Regions from separate parts of the Pseudomonas sp. HN11 genome, predicted to be linked through region 2. Evidence: predicted binding sites of a transcription regulator. Region 2 holds the regulator's gene; the other holds the start of a gene.
What was found. Region 2 encodes sigma-54, which starts transcription at its own class of promoters, with help from an activator protein. Its sites were predicted from a motif close to ANTGGCATNNANNTTGCTNT; they were not measured.
Positions count from the first base shown of each region.

Region 1 (10,934 bases), 1.2 Mb from region 2:
CCGATAATGGCGCAGCAAAGTCTAACTTGTGGCTCAAGGCAGCCTGTGTCACGAAAAGCCACTCTACTGTCTTCTCCCACCACTTGTTATCGCTCATTTCTTACGGCTTCCGTTTCGATTAGTTCGTTAAGTTAACGCATCATCGCCGATGCGCCAATTCAGGCGCCGGCCGATCCAGATCATTCTGGAGTGGGTTTCCATACAATATCAGAGATAGGCTGTACACCATCGATCATTGCCAAGGCCATCCGCAGCCTGTTTAGAACCTGACTCGTACCATCATGCTCGTGACTTACAAATGCTACCTGATCAAGTAGAGAGATTGCGCTGGCCAGCGCAGTAGAGACCACCGCGGCGTTCGGTACAGATGCCGTGAGCTCGGCAATCTGTGCGGTCACTTGGGGATGATTAGGGCCATGCCTGACCCATCCACGATGCATTGCCGCCTTGGAGGGGTGGATCGCAGTTCGCTTGCACGTCGCTGGGGCTTTTCCGGCACTGACGAATACCGAGGCCTCCGCCCAGGTTCGAAGCTGATCACCACACACAAGGGCCAAGCCTTTGAACTGGCGTTTAGGCACCGTGAGCTGAACGGAGGGCCAGATGTTTACCGGGCCTGTGATTCGCTCCAGCAGGCCATCAGCAGGCCCTACCGGCAGGCCGGTATAAGTATGGATCTTCGCACAGCGGCAGGCGCTCCCTGACGGCCAAGGTGCTGGCGGTAACAGGCTATGTTGAGATGGTGCAGACCATTCTTGGCCATTCCTGCCTTGATCACAGCAAGCATTATTTGACCGTCGACCAAGCGACAATTCGACATGCATTCGAGAATGTACTGGCATAGAGGCATCATTAGTGTTTGTTGGATTAATCTTTGCCCAGGAATCGTCGCTGCACCCACAAGCCCGCCGCCGTGCGGGCTACGCCCGTAGGAGAGGGACGCTTTCCGCTCCCCAGGATCGAGCAGGAAAATCGCATGGAAGACGTCGATGAGGTGTACCAGATCCTTCGAGACATCAAGGTTTTGGCTCGTCGTTATTTCCAACTCACTCGCAAACCGCTGGGTGTGACTGGGGAAATCGCAGAGTACGAGGCAGCTCGGCACCTCAACGTCGAGTTGGAACTGGCTAGGCAAGCTGGATACGACGCGACAGAAGTGAGAAATGGGCTAACAGTCAGAATTCAAATCAAGGGGCGGTATTTCACCAGTCCACGAATGCGAAGCGGCCGAGTGGGATCAATCGATTTAAGGCAACCCTTCGATACTGTTTTACTGGTTCTTCTCGATGCGGATTACAACGCTTTCCAGATTTTTGAAGCTGATCGCTCTGCGGTTGAGGCGTTACTGACAAGACCCGGGTCAAAGGCTCGAAACGAACGTGGCTCAGTCGGTATCAGTCAATTCAAAGCGATCAGCAGACTGCGCTGGGCGCGGTCTGAACTATAGGAAATGTTAAACAAATGAGCATTTCAGAAGCCGTTTGCGAAGAAACGCAGAGATTCTATGAACGCCTCTACGTCGTCGCCGAGGATCTGGGTCTTGCGCGCCAATACGCTCAAAACCTACTGAAAAAAGGTTGGCACTCAGCGCCTTGGGAACGTCACCGGTCCGTTAATGCGGGCTTTTTTCTGTCTTTGAAGTCGCATCTATTTCCAGAGTTTCGCATTTATTTCCGAAACCGACATCCACCCCCCACTAATGCTGGCCCTGATGCAGAATGATGCGGCTGGCGAAACGGTCGGTGCGGCCAATGACTCAACGGTGCCAGGCTGACTACCGACTGAATCGCCGCCACTTCCAAGGCTTCCTGCTCACTCAACGGTGGCAACAAGCCCGGCAGGCGACTGGCGAGCAATGTCTTGCCAGTGCCGGGTGGGCCGCTGAACAGCAGGTTATGCGCCCCCGCCGCAGCAATCAGCAATGCGCGCTTGGCGGCGAGCTGGCCCTGTACTTCGCTCAAGTCCGGGTAAGGCTTGTTCAGGTACAGCAATCCGTCGGATTTGTGGGGCTCGATAGGCTGATGCCCATTCAGGTGCGCCACCACCTGCAGCAAATGATCCACCGCGATGACTTTCAATCCCGATGCCAGGCAGGCTTCTTCCGCATTCGCCCGCGGCACTATCACGGTGCGCCCGGCCTTGCGCGCCGCCAATGCTGCCGGCAGCACACCTTTCACTGCCCGCACTTCGCCAGACAGTGCCAGTTCCCCCAGGCATTCCACCTCATCGAGCATCAACGCCGGCACCTGCACGCTGGCCGCCAGGATTCCCAAGGCAATCGCCAGGTCAAAACGCCCGCCGTCCTTGGGCAGATCGGCGGGCGCCAGGTTCAGCGTGATGCGGCGGGCAGGGTATTGCAGGGCGGAATTGAGAATGGCACTGCGCACCCGGTCCTTGCTTTCCTTGACCGCCGTTTCCGGCAAGCCCACCAGCGTCAGGGACGGCAGGCCATTGGCCATGTGCACTTCAACGGTGACGGCAGGGGCTTCGACGCCAATTTGGGCGCGGCTGTGGACGATGGCGAGGGACATGCTCGTTCCTTGAAAAGAGGGCCGCTTCCTGCGGTTTTTCAAGGGTAGTCGAGGTGGGGAAACGCGAGGCGGAGAGGTTTTACAGAACGTATCGGCAATCCGTGGGAGCCGGCGAGCCGGCTCTTAAGGGCAAGGCAGTTATTCGGCGGGTGGGTTTAGCCGCGCTTCCAGTTCTGCCACCTTCGCCTCCAGGCTCTCCAATCGCGCACGCGTGCGGGCAAGCACCACCATCTGGCTATCAAACTCTTCGCGGCTCACCAGATCGAGTTTGCTGAAACCGCTTTGCAGCAATGCCTTGAATTGGCTTTCGATTTCATTGCGGGGCAACGGGGTGTCACTGCTGAACAGGCGAGAGGCGTGGCCGCTCAGGGCGTCGAGGAGGTCTTTGGGCGCGAGCATGGGAAATATTCCGGAAAACTGTTGGCCGGCAGTGTATCACGCAGCGTCTATAGTCTTTTTCACGACGGCGGGCGCACGCTTTTCGCGCAGAGGGCTGGGCGGCGACGCACTGTTTTTGTGCGCATTGGCGTCGTTGAAGAGCGCCGAAGGTGGGCATAAGTGGGCAAGGGACTGATTTCAGTGATTTTTACGGAGCTGGCAAGGTTTCTGCTTAGACGATCATGACCCATGCACTGATGCAGTCGCTGTGACGAATGCAGTGCGCCGACGGATCAGGGGTACAGGTTTCGTCATCAGTGGTTCGCTGGCGTCGCAAAGGCCAATGCCGAGGCGACGACGCGTTACAAAGCCAGGCACTGCGCTTAGACTTGAGACGGGTTTGTTTTCCTGGGGCAAGTCCACCAATTCGGGAGAGAGTTTTCATGAAGCTAGTCACTGCCATCATCAAGCCGTTCAAGTTGGACGATGTGCGCGAGTCGTTGTCCGAGATCGGCGTGCAGGGCATTACCGTTACTGAGGTCAAAGGCTTCGGTCGGCAGAAGGGTCACACCGAGCTGTATCGCGGCGCGGAATACGTAGTCGATTTCCTGCCGAAGGTGAAGATTGATGTCGCGATTGACGACAAGGATCTTGACCGGGTTATCGAGGCGATAACCAAGGCCGCCAACACCGGCAAGATTGGTGACGGCAAGATCTTCGTGGTCAATCTGGAACAGGCTATTCGCATCCGTACCGGCGAAACCGATACCGACGCAATCTAAGCCGCCAAACCCCAACGCCCCAGGAGAAAACAATATGACTCTGCGTAAATTCGCAGGGCTCGGAGCCCTGTTGTCCATCGTAATGCCAAGCCTGGCCATGGCGGCAGACGAAGTGGCTGCTCCAGTCCTCAATTCCGGCGACACCGCCTGGATGCTGACCGCCACCGCTTTGGTGCTGTTCATGACCATCCCTGGCCTGGCGCTGTTCTACGGCGGCATGGTCCGCTCCAAGAATATTCTGTCGGTGATGATGCAGTGTTTCGCGATCACCGGCCTGATCAGCATCCTCTGGGTCGTCTACGGCTACAGCATCGCGTTCGATACCACCGGTATGGAACAGGGTGTGGTCAACTTCAACTCCTTCTTTGGCGGCATGGGCAAAGCGTTCCTGGCGGGCGTAACCCCGGCCAGCATCACCGGCCCTGCGGCATTGTTCCCGGAAGCCGTGTTTATCACCTTCCAGATGACCTTCGCGATCATCACCCCGGCGTTGATCGTCGGTGCCTTCGCTGAGCGTATGAAGTTCTCCGCGATGCTGATCTTCATGGCTATCTGGTTCACCCTGGTCTATGCGCCAATCGCGCACATGGTCTGGAGCGGCAACGGTGGCCTGATGTGGGACTGGGGCGTGCTGGACTTCGCCGGTGGCACCGTGGTGCATATCAACGCGGGTGTGGCTGGCCTGGTGGCGTGCATCGTGCTCGGCAAGCGTAAAGGCTTCCCTACCACCCCGATGGCCCCGCACAACCTGGGTTACACCTTGATTGGCGCGGCGATGCTGTGGATCGGCTGGTTCGGCTTCAACGCCGGTTCCGCCGCTGCGGCCAACGGCACCGCCGGCATGGCGATGCTGGTCACCCAGATCGCTACTGCTGCTGCGGCGCTGGGCTGGATGTTCGCCGAGTGGATCACCCACGGTAAGCCAAGCGCACTGGGCATTGCTTCGGGCGTGGTCGCCGGCCTGGTTGCAATCACCCCAGCCGCAGGTACCGTGGGCCCGATGGGCGCCCTGGTGATCGGCCTGGTTGCCGGTGTGATCTGCTTCTTCTGCGCCACCAGCCTCAAGCGCAAGTTGGGTTACGACGATTCCCTGGATGCGTTCGGCGTGCACGGCATCGGCGGTATCGTCGGTGCGATCCTCACCGGCGTGTTTGCAGCCCCTGCATTGGGCGGCTTCGGCACCGTGACTGACGTCGCTGCACAAGTCTGGATCCAGTGCAAAGGTGTTGGCTTCACTGTTATCTACACGGCGATCGTGACCTATATCATCCTCAAGGTGCTGGACATGGTCATGGGCCTGCGGGTCACCGAAGAGGAAGAGGCGGTTGGCCTCGACCTGGCGCAACACAACGAACGCGGCTACAACTTGTAAGTACGCGAAAAAAAATGCCCGGCTTGCCGGGCATTTTTTTGTCTGGTGTTTGTCAGTCATAGCAATGTGTACCGGTTTTTACGCGGCGTTTGTGATGGGATGCACACGGTACTTTTCAGTGTGCGAATGTCTTACAGGCATGTAGGTGTATTCGGCACTTTGTTTTTTCCCAGAGCGCGCTAGAATGCGCGCCGATGGGCGGAGAACTGTATGTGGCAACAGACCCTGATTACCCTGCGGGCCAAGCCCCGGGGCTTTCACCTGGTAACCGATGAGTTGCTGGCCGGCTTGCCTGAGTTGAAGGCTTGTCGCGTGGGCTTGTTGCATCTGTGGCTGCAGCACACCTCGGCCTCGTTGACCGTCAACGAGAATGCCGATCCGGCGGTTCGCCGTGACTTCGAGCGTTTTTTCAACTCGCTGGTGCCGCAAGGATGTGCAGGGTTCGAACACAACGACGAAGGTCCGGATGATCTGCCGGCGCACTTCAAGGCCAGTCTCCTGGGCTGCCAGCTGAGTTTGCCGGTGAAGGCCGGCCGCTTGGCGATGGGGACTTGGCAAGGTGTTTATCTGGGCGAGCACCGTGATCATGGCAGTGCTCGTAAAGTCCTCGCCACCTTGCACGGTGATGGGGCATAAGCCACTGGTTATCCAGTGGATGTTGATTTTCTTCCGGCTGCCTCGACAGAGGGTGATGCTGGGCTATAACTAATCTGCTTTTCGCAAGTCATGAGGTAGAACATGAGCGACGATGATCTGGAAAACGACGAACTCGAAGTAGGTGACGAAGACGACACCGAAGAAGGTCTTGAAGCGGCGGCGGAAGACGTTGCTGACGACGACGGTGGCGACGATGCACCTGCGCCGGTTGCCAAAGGCAAAGCCAAGGCAGCTGTGTCGGTAGATGAATTGCCGAGCGTTGAAGCCAAGAACAAAGAGCGTGATGCTCTGGCCCGTGCGATGGAAGAGTTCCTCGCTAAAGGCGGCAAAGTGGTCGAAGTTGAGCCTAACGTGGTTGCGGACCCGCCCAAGAAGCCGGATAACAAGTACGGCAGCCGACCTATCTGAGGTCAGCCACCTGCTTGAAGAAAAAGCCCGCCGTCGCTGCGGGCTTTTTCATGCCTGGAACAAATTCTCATGGTTCTCCACATACTAATGTGGGAGCGGGCGTGCTCGCGAAGACGTCGGCCCAGCAAACATTGATGTTGACTGTCACACCGCTTTCGCGAGCAAGCCCGCTCCCACATTTGATCGTCGGTGTTACTGCCAGCTTTGCAGCAAGGGCGGCAACTCGTTCAGGCTGCGAATCTGCGCATCGGGGCGTTTTTCCCCTTCCCAGGCCTTGCCCGTCGGGTTGAACCACACCGCCCGCAGCCCCGCCTGCTGCGCTCCGGCAATGTCATCCCCTGGGTGATCGCCAATATGCACAGCCGCGCTGGCATCCACGCCACCGCGTTGCAATGCTTCTTGAAACAGTCGCGCATCCGGCTTAGCGATGCCGATGTCTTCAGCGCGCAGGGCAAAGTGAAAATAGTCCGCCAGGCCGACGCGCTGCACGTCGGCATTGCCGTTGGTGATCACCCCGAGCAAAAAGTGCTGGCGTAGTGCTTTCAGCATGGGCTCCGCTTCGGGGAAGGGCGTTAGTTGGTGGCGCGCATGAATGAATGCTTCATAGCACACGTCCGCCATTTCCGTGGCTTCAGGCTGTGGATAACCGGCCTCTTCAAACGCATGCATCAACACCCGGTGGCGCAGAATGCTGATGCGGTGTTTCAGCTCGGGATGGCGTTCCAGCACCTGTTGGCGAAGACTGGCGAAGTGCTCCAGCGGCAAGTCGCCGACCTTGGCGGCGTTAATCGCCAGCCATTCGCGCATCGACGCTTCGGCACTGATGATGACGGGTACGTTGTCCCAGAGTGTGTCGTCCAGGTCGAAGGTGATCAGCTTGATACTCATGAGTCGCCGTCCTTGATTCGTTTGGCCCGTGGATGGGCGCTGTCGTACACCGTTGCCAGGTGTTGGAAGTCCAGATGGGTGTAGATCTGTGTGGTCTTGATGTCGGAGTGGCCGAGCAGCTCTTGAACCGCGCGTAGGTCCTGGGATGATTCCAGCAGGTGGCTGGCAAAAGAGTGTCGCAGCATGTGTGGATGCAGGTTCTGGCCCAGCTCGCGCTCGCCGGCGGCCTTGACCCGCACTTGAATCGCCCGTGGCCCCAGGCGCCGGCCTTGCTGGCTGACAAATACCGCGTCATCCGCGGGGTTGGTCAGCAGGCGCAGCGGCAGCCACAGTTGCAGGGCTTCCCGCGCTTTGCGCCCCACCGGTAATACGCGGGTCTTGCTCCCCTTGCCGAGTACTTGCACCAAGCCGTCCGCTAGGTCCAATTGATCGAGATTCAGGCCGGTCAGCTCCGACAGGCGCAAGCCCGATGAGTAGAACAGCTCCAGGATCGCCTGGTCGCGATGGGCCAGGAAGTCATCCTCGACCGCACCATCGAGCAATTGCAGGGCGCGGTCGGTGTCCAGGGTTTTGGGCAGGCGCCGTTCGCCCTTGGGCGGCGACAGGCCGTTGGCCGGGTCGTGATCGCACAGGCCTTCGCGGTTCAAATAGTGATAGAGCCCGCGTACAGCCGAGAGCAGGCGCGAGAGGCTGCGCGAAGATTGGCCTGCCTGGTGCAGGCGTGCAATCAGGCTGCGCAGGCTCTGGATATCCAGCGCCTTCCAGCTGCTGATCTGGTGTTTCTCGCAGTAGGCCAGGACCTTGTTCAAATCCCGCCGGTAGGCTTCCAGGGTATGGGGCGACACCTGGCGCTCATTGCGCAGGTGAGCGCAGTAAGCGTCCAGTTGCCTTTCCATGGCTAGCGCACCGCGCGCAGGGCGGTGGTGAAGCGCGGCAAGACGCGGCCCAGTACTTCGGCGATGTAAGTCAGGAACAGCGTGCCCACAGAGCTCTTGTAGTGCGCGGGATCTCGGCTGGCGATGGCCAGCACGCCGTGCAAGCCCTGATGGCTGAGGGCGACAACGGAGGTGGAGCCGATCTGCTTGCGCTGCTCGGCACCAAACAGGAAGTCCAGCTCATGTTCGCGCAAGGTGCCGCTGATGGTCTTGCCTTCGGAAAGCAGGCCGCCGATCGCGGTTTGTGCGTCGCTGCCACTGACCCAGCGACCCACCGGCATCGGGTTGTCGCTGAACAGGATCAGGCTCACGAATGGCACCTGGAAGTCCTGGCGCAGGCTGTCCTCCACGGCGATCACCGTTTCTTCCAGGCTGGTGGCGTCCATCAGGGCCAGGATCAGGCGGCGGGTTTTCTCGAACAGTCGGTCGTTGTCGCGGGCGACGTCCATCAGGTGCGAGAGCTTGTGGCGCATTTCGATGTTGCGCTCGCGCAGGATCTTCATCTGCCGCTCCACCAGCGACACGGTGTCGCCGCGCTGGTGGGGGATGCGCAAGGCCGGCAGCAGTTCCTCGTGCTCGACGAAGAAGTGCGGATTAGCCTCAAGGTACGCCGCGACGGCAGCGGCCTCCAGACTTTCGCTCGGGAACGCTTCTGCGGGTACTTGGGGCTTATCGGTCATTGGATTGGCTCACTCATAGACGGACCTGTCCTTCGTATACGCGCGAGGCCGGCCCGGTCATCATCACCGGGTGGCCAGGGCCTGCCCACTCGATGGACAAGCGTCCACCGGGCAGGTCGATCAGCAGGGGCGAATCCATCCACCCCTGGCTGATCGCGGCCACGGCAGCGGCGCATGCACCGGTGCCGCAGGCCTGGGTTTCGCCGGCGCCGCGTTCCCACACACGCAATTGCGCGCGGGTACGGTCGATCACCTGCAGGAAGCCCACGTTGACCCGCGCCGGAAAGCGCGGGTGGTGTTCGATCTTCGGCCCCAACTCATGCACGGGCGCGTTGTTGATGTCGTTGACCCGCAGCACGGCATGGGGGTTGCCCATGGATACGGCGGCGATATCGACGGTCTTGCCGTCAACGTCCAGTGCGTAGCTGACAGCCTGCTCGGTGGCCTGGAACGGAATGTCCGCCGGCACCAGGCGTGGCGCGCCCATGTTGACGCTGATCTGGCCGTCACTGCGGATATCCAGCTCGATCACACCACTTTTGGTCTCGACGCGGATCTGCCGCTTGGCGGTCAGGCGCTTGTCCAGCACAAAACGGGCGAAGCAGCGGGCACCGTTGCCGCACTGTTCCACTTCGGAACCGTCGGAGTTGAAGATCCGGTAACGGAAATCCACCTCCGGGTTGCTCGGCGCCTCGACGATCAGCAACTGGTCGAAACCAATGCCGGTATGCCGGTCGCCCCACTGTTTGGCGTGTTTGGGCAGGATATGCGCGTGCTGGCTGACCAGGTCGAGGACCATAAAATCATTGCCTAGCCCGTGCATCTTGGTGAAACGCAGCAGCATGGCTTACTCCGGCAGCAGGCTTTCGCCAGCATACAACTCGGCTACCGTCTCGCGGCGACGCACTTCAAACGCTTGATCACCGTCCACCAGCACCTCGGCCGTACGGCCGCGGGTGTTGTAGTTGGAACTCATGACAAACCCGTAGGCACCGGCCGAATGCACGGCCAGCAGATCGCCTTCTTCCAGGGCCAACCGACGATCCTTGGCCAGGAAGTCGCCGGTCTCGCAGATCGGGCCGACGATGTCATAGGCGCGGGCTTCGCTGGCGCGAGGCGTCACGGCGGTGACATTCATCCAGGCCTGGTACAACGCCGGGCGGATCAGGTCGTTCATCGCCGCATCGACGATGGCGAAATCCTTGTGCTCGGTGTGCTTGAGGTACTCGACCTGGGTCAGCAGTACGCCGGCGTTGGCGACGATGTAGCGACCAGGCTCGAACATCAGCGTCAGGTCACGGCCTTCGATGCGCTCGCGCGCAGCCTGGATGTAATCGGCGATCAGCGGCGGCTCCTCGTCGCGATAACGCACGCCCACGCCCCCACCCAGATCGATGTGGTGCAGGTAGATGCCGCATTCACCGAGACGGTCGATCAACGCCAGCAGGCGGTCGAGCGCATCCAGGAACGGCGGCAGCGTGGTCAGTTGCGAGCCGATATGGCAGTCGACACCCAGCACTTCCAGGTTCGGCAGTTGCGCGGCGCGGATGTATACGTCCTCGGCGTCGGCAATGGCGATGCCGAACTTGTTCTCCTTGAGACCGGTGGAAATGTAGGGGTGGGTGCCGGCATCGACGTCCGGGTTGACGCGCAGGGAGATCGGCGCGCGAACGCCCATTTCGGCGGCCACGACCTGCAGGCGTTCCAGCTCGTCGGTGGATTCGATGTTGAAGCAGTGCACGCCGACTTCCAAGGCCCGGCGCATGTCTTCGCGGGTCTTGCCGACGCCGGAGAACACGATCTTGTCAGCCTTGCCGCCAGCAGCCAGTACGCGTTCCAGCTCGCCACGGGACACGATGTCGAAACCAGCGCCGAGGCGCGCTAGGACATTCAGTACGCCGAGGTTGGAGTTGGCCTTGACCGCGTAGCACACCAGGTGCGGCACGCCGTCGAGGGCGTCGGTGAACGAGCGGTACTGGGCTTCGATATGTGCACGGGAATACACATAGGTCGGGGTGCCGAAGCGCTGGGCAATCGCGGACAACGCCACGCCTTCCGCGAACAGCTCGCCGTCCCGGTAGTTAAAAGCGTCCATGAAGTACCTTTATTCGTAGGTGTCGTGCTTATGCGCTTTGGAAGGTTTTTGCGACGATTGCGCCTGTTCATTCGGGTCTTTGCTGTCATCGGGCAGGTACAGCGGGCCTTTTTGACCACAGGCACTAACGAGGCAAGCGAGCGCGACGAGCGCAGCAAGGGAAGAGATCAGGCGCTTCATGGCGAAATCCTTGAATAAGCATTAATTG
Region 1 is NZ_CP089985.1:6,030,307-6,041,240, reverse strand. It holds gene LVW35_RS27855 (hypothetical protein) at 1-97, opposite strand, end outside; gene LVW35_RS27845 (hypothetical protein) at 977-1,447, shown strand; partial or broken gene LVW35_RS27840 (YifB family Mg chelatase-like AAA ATPase) at 1,680-2,531, opposite strand; gene LVW35_RS27835 (accessory factor UbiK family protein) at 2,670-2,930, opposite strand; gene glnK (P-II family nitrogen regulator) at 3,353-3,691, shown strand; gene LVW35_RS27825 (ammonium transporter) at 3,726-5,063, shown strand; gene LVW35_RS27820 (secondary thiamine-phosphate synthase enzyme YjbQ) at 5,274-5,699, shown strand; gene sutA (transcriptional regulator SutA) at 5,802-6,128, shown strand; gene LVW35_RS27810 (HAD family hydrolase) at 6,321-7,016, opposite strand; gene xerC (tyrosine recombinase XerC) at 7,013-7,912, opposite strand; gene LVW35_RS27800 (DUF484 family protein) at 7,915-8,631, opposite strand; gene dapF (diaminopimelate epimerase) at 8,645-9,475, opposite strand; gene lysA (diaminopimelate decarboxylase) at 9,479-10,726, opposite strand; gene lptM (LPS translocon maturation chaperone LptM) at 10,736-10,906, opposite strand.
Region 1: glnK (P-II family nitrogen regulator) is a predicted target of sigma-54. The motif match lies at 3,125-3,144, and genes of this name have one in related genera.

Region 2 (10,934 bases):
CTCACTCAGACACCACGCTTGTGACAAACGTTTGCAACCGTTGTGCAATAGTTGGCACATGGGCTGTGCGGACCGAACTGGCGGCGAACTATATCACTGCTGGTACAAGGCGCCCAAGGCCGGAACAGCGCTTGTTCAGATTGGGGACAGGGAAAAATCGTTGCTTAGGATGAATATCAAGCGCATTGCGAACAAAGCCTGACGAACTAGCGTGAGGGAAATGATCATTACCGCTATAATCGCCGACTTTTCGTCAGGCTATACGATTTCAGACATGAGCCAATCCAGCGACCTTATTCAATCCGCGCAACGCACCATCCGCCTCGAGCTTGAAGCCGTCGAAGGCTTGCTGGCGCATATCGACGCAGATTTCGTACGCGCGTGCGAGATGATTCTGGCCAGCAAGGGCCGCGTTGTCGTGGTCGGCATGGGCAAGTCGGGCCACGTCGGCAACAAGATCGCCGCCACCCTGGCAAGCACCGGGACCACCGCGTTTTTCGTGCACCCGGCCGAAGCCAGTCACGGCGATATGGGCATGATCACCAAGGATGACATCATCCTGGCGCTGTCCAACTCCGGCACCACCAACGAAATCGTGACCCTGTTGCCGCTGATCAAGCGCCTGGGCATCCAGATGATCAGCCTCACCGGCAACCCGGAGTCGACGCTGGCCAAGGCCGCCGAAGTGAACCTGAATGTTCACGTAGCGCACGAAGCCTGCCCGCTGAACCTGGCACCGACCTCCTCCACCACCGCCGCGCTGGTCATGGGCGACGCCCTGGCCGTGGCGTTGCTGGAAGCCCGTGGGTTTACTGCTGAAGACTTCGCGTTTTCCCACCCAGGTGGCGCCCTCGGCCGCCGTCTGCTGCTGAAGGTGGAAAATGTCATGCACTCGGGCGACGAACTGCCCCACGTCCCGCGTGGCACCCTGCTGAAGGACGCGTTGATGGAAATGACCCGCAAGGGCCTGGGCATGACCGTGATCCTGGAAGCCGACGGCCGTCTGGCCGGTGTCTTCACTGACGGCGACTTGCGCCGCACTCTGGACCGCACCATCGATATCCACACCGCAACCATCGATGCGGTCATGACACCCCATGGCAAGACCGCACGCCCCGAGATGCTGGCAGCCGAAGCCTTGAAAATCATGGAAGATCACAAGATCGGCGCGCTGGTCGTAGTCGATAGCAACGACCAGCCTATCGGCGCCCTGAACATGCACGACTTGCTGCGTGCGGGAGTGATGTAAATGTCCAGCGACCTGTTGCAACGCGGTAAAAACATCAAGTTGGCGATTTTCGACGTTGACGGCGTGCTGACCGATGGCCGCCTGTACTTTCTCGAAGACGGCAGCGAATTCAAGACCTTTAACACCCTCGACGGCCAAGGCATCAAGATGCTGATGGCGGCGGGCGTGCAAACGGCGATTATCAGCGGCCGGAAGACCCCGGTTGTGGAACGCCGCGCACAAAACCTGGGGATTCCTCACCTGTATCAGGGGCGTGAGGATAAACTGGTGGTTCTGGACGAGCTTCTTGGCCAACTCAACCTAAGCTATGAGCAGGTCGCCTACCTGGGCGATGACCTGCCAGACCTGCCGGTGATTCGTCGAGTGGGCTTGGGCATGGCTGTCGCCAATGCGGCGGCGTTTGTTCGCGAGCACGCCCATGGCATCACCACCGCCCGTGGCGGCGAAGGTGCCGCCCGCGAGTTCTGCGAGCTGATCCTGCGTGCCCAGGGCAGCCTTGAAGCGGCCCACGCCGCCTACTTATAGAGCGTTTTATGCTGAGCAAAAAGATTCGCAACTTCCTGCTGTTCGGGGTCATCGCCGCGCTGTTCCTGGCGGTGGGCTACTGGAATATCAGCCCGGAACGCTTTCTCGATCAGCCTGCTGCGCAGGTTGATGAAGGCGCTATCGACTATTACGCCATCAACGCCAAAAGTGTGCAGTTCCTGCCTGATGGCAAGGTGCAGTACGAGATGACGTCAGACAAAGTCGAGCACGTTAAGGCCAGCGAAATCACCTTGCTGACCAACCCGGACATGAACATTTACCGCGGCACCGAGTTCCCATGGCACGTCACCAGCAAGCGTGGTGAGGTCAACCCGGACGGTACCGAGGTGGAACTGATCGACTCGGTGCGCGTCGCGCGTACCGACGATAAAAAGCGTGAGACCGTGATTACCAGCAGTCGCATGACCGTATTCCCGCAGAAGCAATATGCGCAGACCGAGCAAGACGTTAGAATCGACGGCGCTGGCGGTGTATCGACTGGCAAGGGAATGAAAGCGTATTTGAAAGAAAGCAGGATACACCTGCTATCGAACGTAAGAGGACAGTATGAGGCTCGTTAAAACTCTCCCTATTTTGCTCGGTCTGGGCGCAGCACTGGGAAGCGTGAGCGCCTGGGCTCTGCCGAACGATAGCCAGCAGCCGATCCACATTTCGGCTGACGATGCGCAGCTGGATGACAAGCAAGGCGTCGCCACCTACACCGGCGGTGTGATCATCACCCAGGGCTCGATGAAGATCACCGGCAATACGGTGACCCTGACTCGTACCCAGTCCGGCGACATTGACGTGGTCACTTCGGTGGGCAACCTGGCTTACTTCGAACAGAAGCAGGCGCCTACCGACACCGGCCCGATGAAAGGCTATGGCAAGACCATCCAGTACCACGCCCAGCAGAACCGCATCGTGCTGATCGACCAGGCCAAGGTACTCAGCCCCGATGGCAACTCCACGGAAGGTGAGAAAATCACCTACGACACCGTGAAACAGATCGCTAACGCCGGTCGTGCCAATGGCAGTAAGGTCACCGCACCTCGTCCACGCATCGACATGGTTATCCAGCCGAAGAAGAAGGCCGAGTAATGGCAACCCTGAAAGCCCAGCATCTGGCCAAGGCCTATAAAAGCCGTCAGGTCGTGCGCGATGTCAGCCTGTCGATCGACAGCGGCCAGATCGTCGGCTTGCTCGGCCCCAACGGCGCCGGCAAGACCACCTGCTTCTACATGATCGTTGGCCTGGTCCAGGCGGACCAGGGTCGTGTTCTGATCGACGACCTGGACGTGAGCCACCAGCCAATGCATGGCCGTGCGCGCGCCGGTATCGGCTATCTCCCGCAAGAGGCGTCGATCTTCCGCAAACTGTCGGTCGCCGATAACATCATGGCCATCCTCGAGACCCGCAAGGAACTCGACCGTGACGACCGTCGCAAGGAATTGGAAAGCCTGCTGCAGGAATTCCACATCAACCACATTCGCGACAACCTCGGCATGAGCCTTTCCGGTGGTGAGCGCCGCCGTGTGGAAATCGCCCGCGCCCTGGCCACCGCGCCCAAGTTCATCCTGCTGGACGAACCGTTTGCCGGCGTCGACCCGATCTCGGTCGGTGACATCAAGCAGATCATCCATCACCTCAAGGCCAAGGGCATTGGCGTGCTGATCACTGACCACAACGTCCGTGAGACACTCGATATCTGCGAAACCGCGTATATCGTCAACGATGGCCAACTGATCGCCGAAGGTGATTCCGCCACCATCCTGGCCAACGAACTGGTCAAGGAAGTGTACCTGGGTCACGAGTTCCGCCTGTAAACACCGTGGTGTCACGGCCGATGCCACGATGCGCGGGAGTCAATAAAAACCTCCGGATTTTTATTGTTACCGCGCTCTAGGCAAAGCCCCCGACATCAGGCATATAATTTGCTTATGTTTGGCGCTAACGCGCCCTGTCGTGGATGGCGCACTGCGCCGGCGAATAAGGTGTTAAGCCCCTGCCATGAAACCATCGCTAGTCCTGAGAATGGGCCAGCAGCTGACGATGACACCGCAGCTGCAACAGGCCATCCGCCTGCTCCAATTGTCGACCCTGGACCTGCAACAGGAAATCCAGGAGGCCCTGGAGTCCAATCCGATGCTCGAACGCCAGGAAGAAGGCGACGACTTCGATAACGCAGACCCGCTGGCCGATAACATCGAGCAAAAACCCAATTCCGACGTGCAGGAACCCTCCTATCAGGAAACCGCCCCTACGGTGGATAACCTTGAGGAAGGCGAATGGAACGAACGCATCCCCAACGAGCTTCCGGTAGATACCGCCTGGGAGGACGTCTACCAGACCAGCGCCAGCAGCTTGCCCAGCAATGACGATGACGAGTGGGACTTCACCACCCGCACCTCCGCTGGCGAGAGCTTGCAGAGCCATCTACTGTGGCAACTGAACCTGGCGCCGATGTCGGACACCGATCGCCTGATCGCCGTGACGCTGATCGACTGCATCAACAACCAGGGTTATCTGGACGAGACGCTCGAAGAGATTCTTGAGGCGTTCGATCCGGAGCTGGATATCGAGCTGGACGAAATCGAAGCCGTCCTGCACCGCATTCAACAGTTCGAGCCCGCCGGTATTGGCGCGCGCACCCTCAGCGAATGCCTGCTGCTGCAATTGCGCCAGCTGCCGGCCAAGACGCCCTGGCTCACCGAAGCCCAGCGCCTGGTCACTGATTACATCGACCTGCTGGGCAGCCGCGACTACAGTCAATTGATGCGCCGCATGAAGCTCAAGGAAGACGACCTGCGCCAGGTCATCGAGCTGGTACAGAGCCTCAACCCTCGCCCTGGCTCGCAAATCGAGTCCAGCGAAGCCGAATACGTGGTTCCCGACGTGATCGTGCGCAAGGACAACGAGCGTTGGCTGGTGGAGCTGAACCAGGAATCGGTGCCACGCCTGCGGGTCAACCCGCAATACGCCGGTTTCGTGCGTCGCGCCGACACCAGCGCCGACAACACCTTCATGCGCAACCAGTTGCAGGAAGCCCGCTGGTTCATCAAAAGCCTGCAAAGCCGCAACGAAACCCTGATGAAAGTGGCCACCCAGATCGTCGAGCACCAGCGCGGTTTCCTGGAATACGGCGACGAAGCAATGAAACCGCTGGTACTGCATGATATCGCTGAAGCGGTAGGCATGCATGAGTCGACGATTTCGCGGGTGACCACGCAAAAATTCATGCATACCCCACGGGGTATATATGAGCTGAAATACTTTTTCTCCAGCCACGTCAGCACCTCCGAAGGCGGTGAATGCTCGTCCACGGCGATCCGCGCGATCATCAAAAAACTGGTTGCGGCGGAAAATCAGAAAAAGCCATTGAGTGACAGTAAGATCGCTGGTTTACTGGAGGCACAAGGCATTCAGGTCGCCCGTCGAACCGTCGCCAAGTACCGCGAGTCCCTCGGGATCGCGCCTTCCAGCGAGCGTAAGCGTTTGATGTGACGGGCGGGCCACAGCGTTCCAGTGGCAGGTATTCCTACCTGCCGCTTTATGCACTGGCAACGAAGGAGAAGCTGTATGCAAGTCAACATCAGTGGACACCAGCTGGAAGTCACCAAACCCCTGCGTGAATACACCGAAAGCAAGCTGAACAAGCTGGCGGGGCATTTTGACAAGATCACCAATGTGCAGGTCATCATGGAGGTCGATAAGCTCAAGCAGAAAATCGAGGCCACCCTGCACGTACCGAATGCAAAGCTCGTCGCCAATGCGGAACATGAAGACATGTACGCGGCGATCGACTCGCTCTACGACAAGCTGGACCGCCAACTCATAAAGCATAAGGAAAAGAATCTGCACCTGATGCAAGGTACAGGTCGTTAACTCTCCCCCCATGATCCGACTTGAAACCATCCTGACCCCCGGCCGTTCCCTCGTGAATGTGCCGGGAGGCAGCAAGAAAAAAGCCCTCGAACAAATTGCCAACCTGATCGCGCGCGAAGTGCCGGATCTGGAGATGCAAGATGTGTTCGATGCGCTGATTGCCCGTGAAAAACTCGGCTCTACCGGTTTTGGTAACGGCATCGCCATTCCTCATTGCCGCCTCAAAGGCTGCGAAACACCCGTCAGCGCCCTGCTCCACCTGGAAGCCCCCATCGATTTCGACGCTATCGACGGCGCCCCGGTCGACCTGCTGTTCGTTCTGCTGGTCCCACAAGCCGCCACCGATGCACACCTGGAACTGCTCAGGCAGATCGCCAGCATGCTTGACCGCAAGGAAGTACGCGACAAACTGCGTAGCGCCAGTAGCAATGAGGCGCTGTACCAGGTTGTCCTGGATGAACAGAACGGGCAGTAATCATGCGTTTGATCATCGTCAGCGGCCGCTCCGGCTCGGGTAAAAGCACCGCCCTCAATGTTCTTGAGGATAACGGCTTCTATTGCATCGACAATTTGCCCGCTGGCCTGCTGCCGGAGTTGGCTGAACGCGCGTTGATCCACACCGAGCTGGCACAGCCCCTGGTCGCCGTTTCGATCGATGCCCGCAACCTGCCCAGCCACTTGGAGCGATTCCCGCAATTGCTCGAGGAAGTACGGGCCAAGCACATCCATTGCGATGTGCTTTATCTGGATGCTGACGAGGAGACCCTGTTAAAGCGCTTCTCTGAAACCCGTCGGCGTCACCCCCTCAGCAGCCCCCACCGCTCGCTTGCCGAAGCCATTGAAGACGAAACCAAGCTGCTGGGGCCGATCATTGACCTTGCCGACCTCAAGATCAACACCACCAGCCTCAATCTGTACCAGCTGCGGGATGCCATCAAGCTACGCCTGCTGAACCAGCCGGAGCCCGGCACAGCGTTTCTGGTCGAGTCATTCGGGTTCAAGCGCGGCATGCCAGTGGACGCCGACCTGGTGTTCGACGTGCGTTGCCTGCCCAATCCGTACTGGAAGCCGGAGTTGCGTGAGCAATCGGGGCTGGATCAGCCTGTGGCTGACTATTTGGCCGCGCAACCGGATGTGGAGGAGATGTTCCAGGACATTTCCAGCTACCTGCTCAAGTGGCTGCCGCGTTTCGCCGCAAGCAATCGCGCCTATGTCACCATTGCCATCGGCTGCACCGGCGGGCATCACCGCTCCGTTTACCTGACCGAGCGTCTGGGCCAGGTCTTGCAACAAACCCTCAAGAATGTCCAGGTCCGCCACCGCGACCTTAGCTGAAAGGAACACCTGCGCGATGCCCGCTCTGGAAATTGAAATCATCAACAAACTGGGCCTGCACGCCCGCGCCTCGGCGAAATTCGTGGGTGTCGCCGGGCAGTTTCCCTGCCAGATCCGGGCGGGTCGCACGCCGGAGTCCATGGTCGATGGCAAAAGCATCATGGCAATGATGATGCTGGCGGCGGGCAAGGGCACCAAAATTCATTTGAAGACGGAAGGCGAGCAGGAACAAGAAGCAATGGACGCACTCGTGGCGCTGATCAATAACTACTTTGATGAGGGTGAGTAAACACACCCTTTTAAGACGGGCGTGAGGTCGCAACGACTTCACCCTAAAGCAGTATCCATCACCATCATCACGCAAAAGCCGATGCACAGCCCCAAACTGGCGAGCTTTTCGTGACCATTGCGTCGCGACTCGGGAATGACTTCATGAGTCACCACCAACAACATCGCGCCAGCGGCGAGGGCCAGCCCCAACGGCAACAGCATCTCGGCCAGGCTGACCAGCCAGGCACACAGCATGGCAAAGACCGGCTCCACCAGACCTGATGCAGCACCGATCAGGAACGCCTTGACCCGCGACATTCCTGCCCCGGCCAATACCAACGCAATCACCAGCCCTTCCGGCACGTCCTGCAGCGCAATGCCCATGGCCAGGCTGTCGGCATCCGGCATGCCTCCACCGGCGGAGACGCCGACCGCCATGCCTTCCGGGATGTTGTGAGCGATGATGGCAAACACAAACAACCAGATACGCGGCGGGATCACCGGTTTGTCCGGCGTGCCCACCAGCATTTCCGGGCTGGCGCCGGAGACCTTGCGGTCAACCAGATACAGCCCGAAAGCACCCAACATAATGCCAAAACTGATCAATCCACTGGCCCCCCAGGGCGAAAGTCCCAGGCCTTCAGCCGCAGCGATGCCCGGCACGATCAGCGAAAACGCCGTCGCTGCCAGCATGACCCCAGCCCCAAAGCCCAACAACGTATCGCTTAAAGCCACCGGCATCCGTCGAATGACCAGCACCGGCACCGCGCCGAGCGCCGTGCCGAGCGCACAGAGGGATCCGCCCTGCAGGGCGCGCAGCATGCGTGGGTCCAGGTTGAGCCAGGCCAGCCCGTGGGCCACCAGCAATGCAGTACCTGCCAACAGCAACAGCGAGCCAAACGCATAACGAAACATTCGCCCGCTGCTGATCGCCAGTGTTTCAGTGCCCATAGTCGGCCTTAAATCTTGTTATGAAGGTGAATGTCAGGCCACGGCGGCCTGATAGCGGGCGGCAACTTCTGGCCAGTTGATAACACTGTAGAAGGCATTGATGTATTCCGGGCGGCGGTTCTGGTACCGCAGGTAGTAGGCGTGCTCCCAGACGTCCAGACCGAGGATCGGCGTATTGCCGTTCATCAGCGGGCTGTCCTGGTTACCGCTGCTTTCCACCACCAGGGTCTTTTGTGGGGTAACGCTCAGCCAGGCCCAACCGCTGCCAAAACGGGTCAGTGCAGCCTTGGTGAAAGCCTCCTTGAAGCTGTCGAAACCGCCCAGTTGTTCCTCGATAGCCTTGCCCAGCGGGCCTTCGGGTTTACCGCCACCTTTGGGTGACATCACTGACCAGAACAATGAATGGTTGGCATGGCCGCCACCTTGATTGATCACCGCTGCGCGGAGTTTTTCCGGCAGTTGCTGCACGCTGGAGACCAGCTTCTCCACCGGCCAACCCGCAAACTCAGTACCTTCGACTGCAGCATTGAGGTTGTTGATGTAGGTCTGATGGTGCTTGGTGTAGTGGATCTCCATGGTTTGCGCATCGATATGCGGTTCCAGAGCGTCGTAGGCATAAGGCAAGGCAGGCAAGGTATAGGTCATATCAATGTGCTCCGTATTGAGGAGTTGTGGGACGCGCGGTAGCACCACCCAATAGGCGATGAGTGCGAGGGTACTCGCCGTGATCGCTGATGAAATTCAATAGCTCGACGTAGGTTTTGCTGCTCTGGCGCAGCGCCGCTTCCCGCAATTGCGGGCTCAGGCGCGCGTCCTGCATGGTCTGCAGCAGACGCTGATGGATGGCGCAGAGGTATTCCGCGCTTTCCTCCGGTTGGTTCAGGCGCAGGTGCAGGTCCGCCAGGTTGTGATGGGAAATGACGCAGGCCGCCACTGCCTCGTCGGCATCCGCCCAGCGTTCAAACAACACTTGGGCCAGGGCCAGGGCTTGCAAATAGGCCTCGCGAGCGTCAACCAACTCGCCCGCCATAAAGCAGCGATTGGCCCGTTCGATCGTGCGTTTCCAGTGCTCCATGGTGAGCCTCCAAAGCAGGGTCGGTGATTACACACCGCCAGCCGTGAGCTTTTCCGGATCCAGCAGGATTTCCAGTTGGCTGCGCGGCAAGTCGGTGTATTCAAGGGCGACGTCAATCACCGGACGGCCCTGTTGATAGGCCTTCTTGGCGATTTCGGCGGCCTTTTGGTAACCGATGATCGGGTTGAGTGCGGTCACCAGGATCGGGTTGCGCGACAGGGCTTCCTTGAGCTTGGCTTCATTGACCTTGAAGCTGGCGATGGCTTTGTCCGCCAGCAAACGGCTGGAATTGGCCAGCAATTCGAGGCTGCTAAGCAAACTCTGCGCGATGATAGGCAGCATCACGTTGAGTTCGAAGTTGCCCGACTGGCCGGCGACGGTGATCACCGTGTCATTACCGATGACCTGCGCGGCGACCATGGCCGTGGCTTCCGGAATAACCGGGTTGACCTTGCCGGGCATGATCGAAGAACCCGGCTGCAGGCCTTCCAACTCAATCTCACCCAGACCGGCAAGCGGACCGGAGTTCATCCAACGCAGGTCGTTGGCGATTTTCATCAGCGACACGGCAGTGGCTTTTAATTGGCCGGAGACGGCGACGGCGGTGTCCTGAGAGCCAATCAACGCGAACAGGTTCTTGCCGGGGGTGAATTGCACGCCGGACAAGCTGCTCAGTTGCTGGCTGAAACGCACGGCGAACTCCGGGTGTGCGTTGATCCCGGTGCCGACCGCCGTACCACCTTGGGCAAGGGCTTGCAGGCTCGGCAATAGATCCTGCAGGTGGCCGATATTGGCCTTGAGCTGCTGCGCCCAGCCATTGAGCACCTGGCTCATGCGCACCGGCATGGCGTCCATCAAGTGCGTGCGGCCAGTCTTGATGAACGGGTGAACCTCTTCGGCTTTCTGCTCGATCACTTGCACCAAATGCAGCAGGGCCGGCAGTGTTCGCTCATGCAGCACCAGCGCGGCGCTGACGTGGATCGTGGTCGGGATGATGTCGTTACTGCTCTGACCGCAGTTCACGTGATCGTTGGGGTTGATCGCCTCGCCCAGCAAACGGGTGGCGAGGGTGGCAATCACTTCGTTGGCGTTCATGTTGGAGCTGGTGCCGGAGCCGGTCTGGAAGATATCAACCGGGAAGTGCTGCATGTAATCGCCTTCCAGCAAGCCTTGGGCGGCATCGACGATGGCCTTGCCCTGCCCTTCGCTGATTTGCTTGAGGTCGACGTTGACCTTGGCGGCGGCGGCCTTGGCCAGGATGAGGGCGCGAATGAATTGCGCCGGCATGCGTTGGTGGCTGATCGGGAAGTTATTCACCGCACGCTGGGTTTGCGCACCATACAGGGCCTCGGCAGGCACTTGCAGTTCGCCCATGCTGTCGCGTTCGATACGGGTGTTACTCATCGTTAGATCCTTGCACCAGGTCGGAGTGAGAAATAGACGGCAGCAATTCGCAGGTCGCCAATCGCCAAGCAAAGGTCTGCCAACGCTTGAGTCGGCAGGCGCAATGAGAGAGTTTTTCCAGGTCGCGCAGTGGGCGCCAGGCCTGATCCAGGCACATGGAGCGCCAATGCCAGGGCAGCGCGATGTCGCTGGCGGTATCGAGCAGCAGGCGGAATGAGGTTTCGGCGATCGTCCAAGGAT
Region 2 is NZ_CP089985.1:967,793-978,726, reverse strand. It holds gene LVW35_RS04405 (KpsF/GutQ family sugar-phosphate isomerase) at 275-1,249, shown strand; gene LVW35_RS04400 (KdsC family phosphatase) at 1,250-1,774, shown strand; gene lptC (LPS export ABC transporter periplasmic protein LptC) at 1,783-2,355, shown strand; gene lptA (lipopolysaccharide transport periplasmic protein LptA) at 2,342-2,875, shown strand; gene lptB (LPS export ABC transporter ATP-binding protein) at 2,875-3,600, shown strand; gene LVW35_RS04380 (RNA polymerase factor sigma-54) at 3,785-5,278, shown strand; gene hpf (ribosome hibernation-promoting factor, HPF/YfiA family) at 5,354-5,659, shown strand; gene ptsN (PTS IIA-like nitrogen regulatory protein PtsN) at 5,670-6,134, shown strand; gene rapZ (RNase adapter RapZ) at 6,137-6,994, shown strand; gene LVW35_RS04360 (HPr family phosphocarrier protein) at 7,011-7,283, shown strand; gene LVW35_RS04355 (ZIP family metal transporter) at 7,322-8,215, opposite strand; gene LVW35_RS04350 (superoxide dismutase) at 8,249-8,860, opposite strand; gene LVW35_RS04345 (hypothetical protein) at 8,862-9,290, opposite strand; gene LVW35_RS04340 (class II fumarate hydratase) at 9,318-10,694, opposite strand; gene LVW35_RS04335 (FagA protein) at 10,687-10,934, opposite strand, start outside.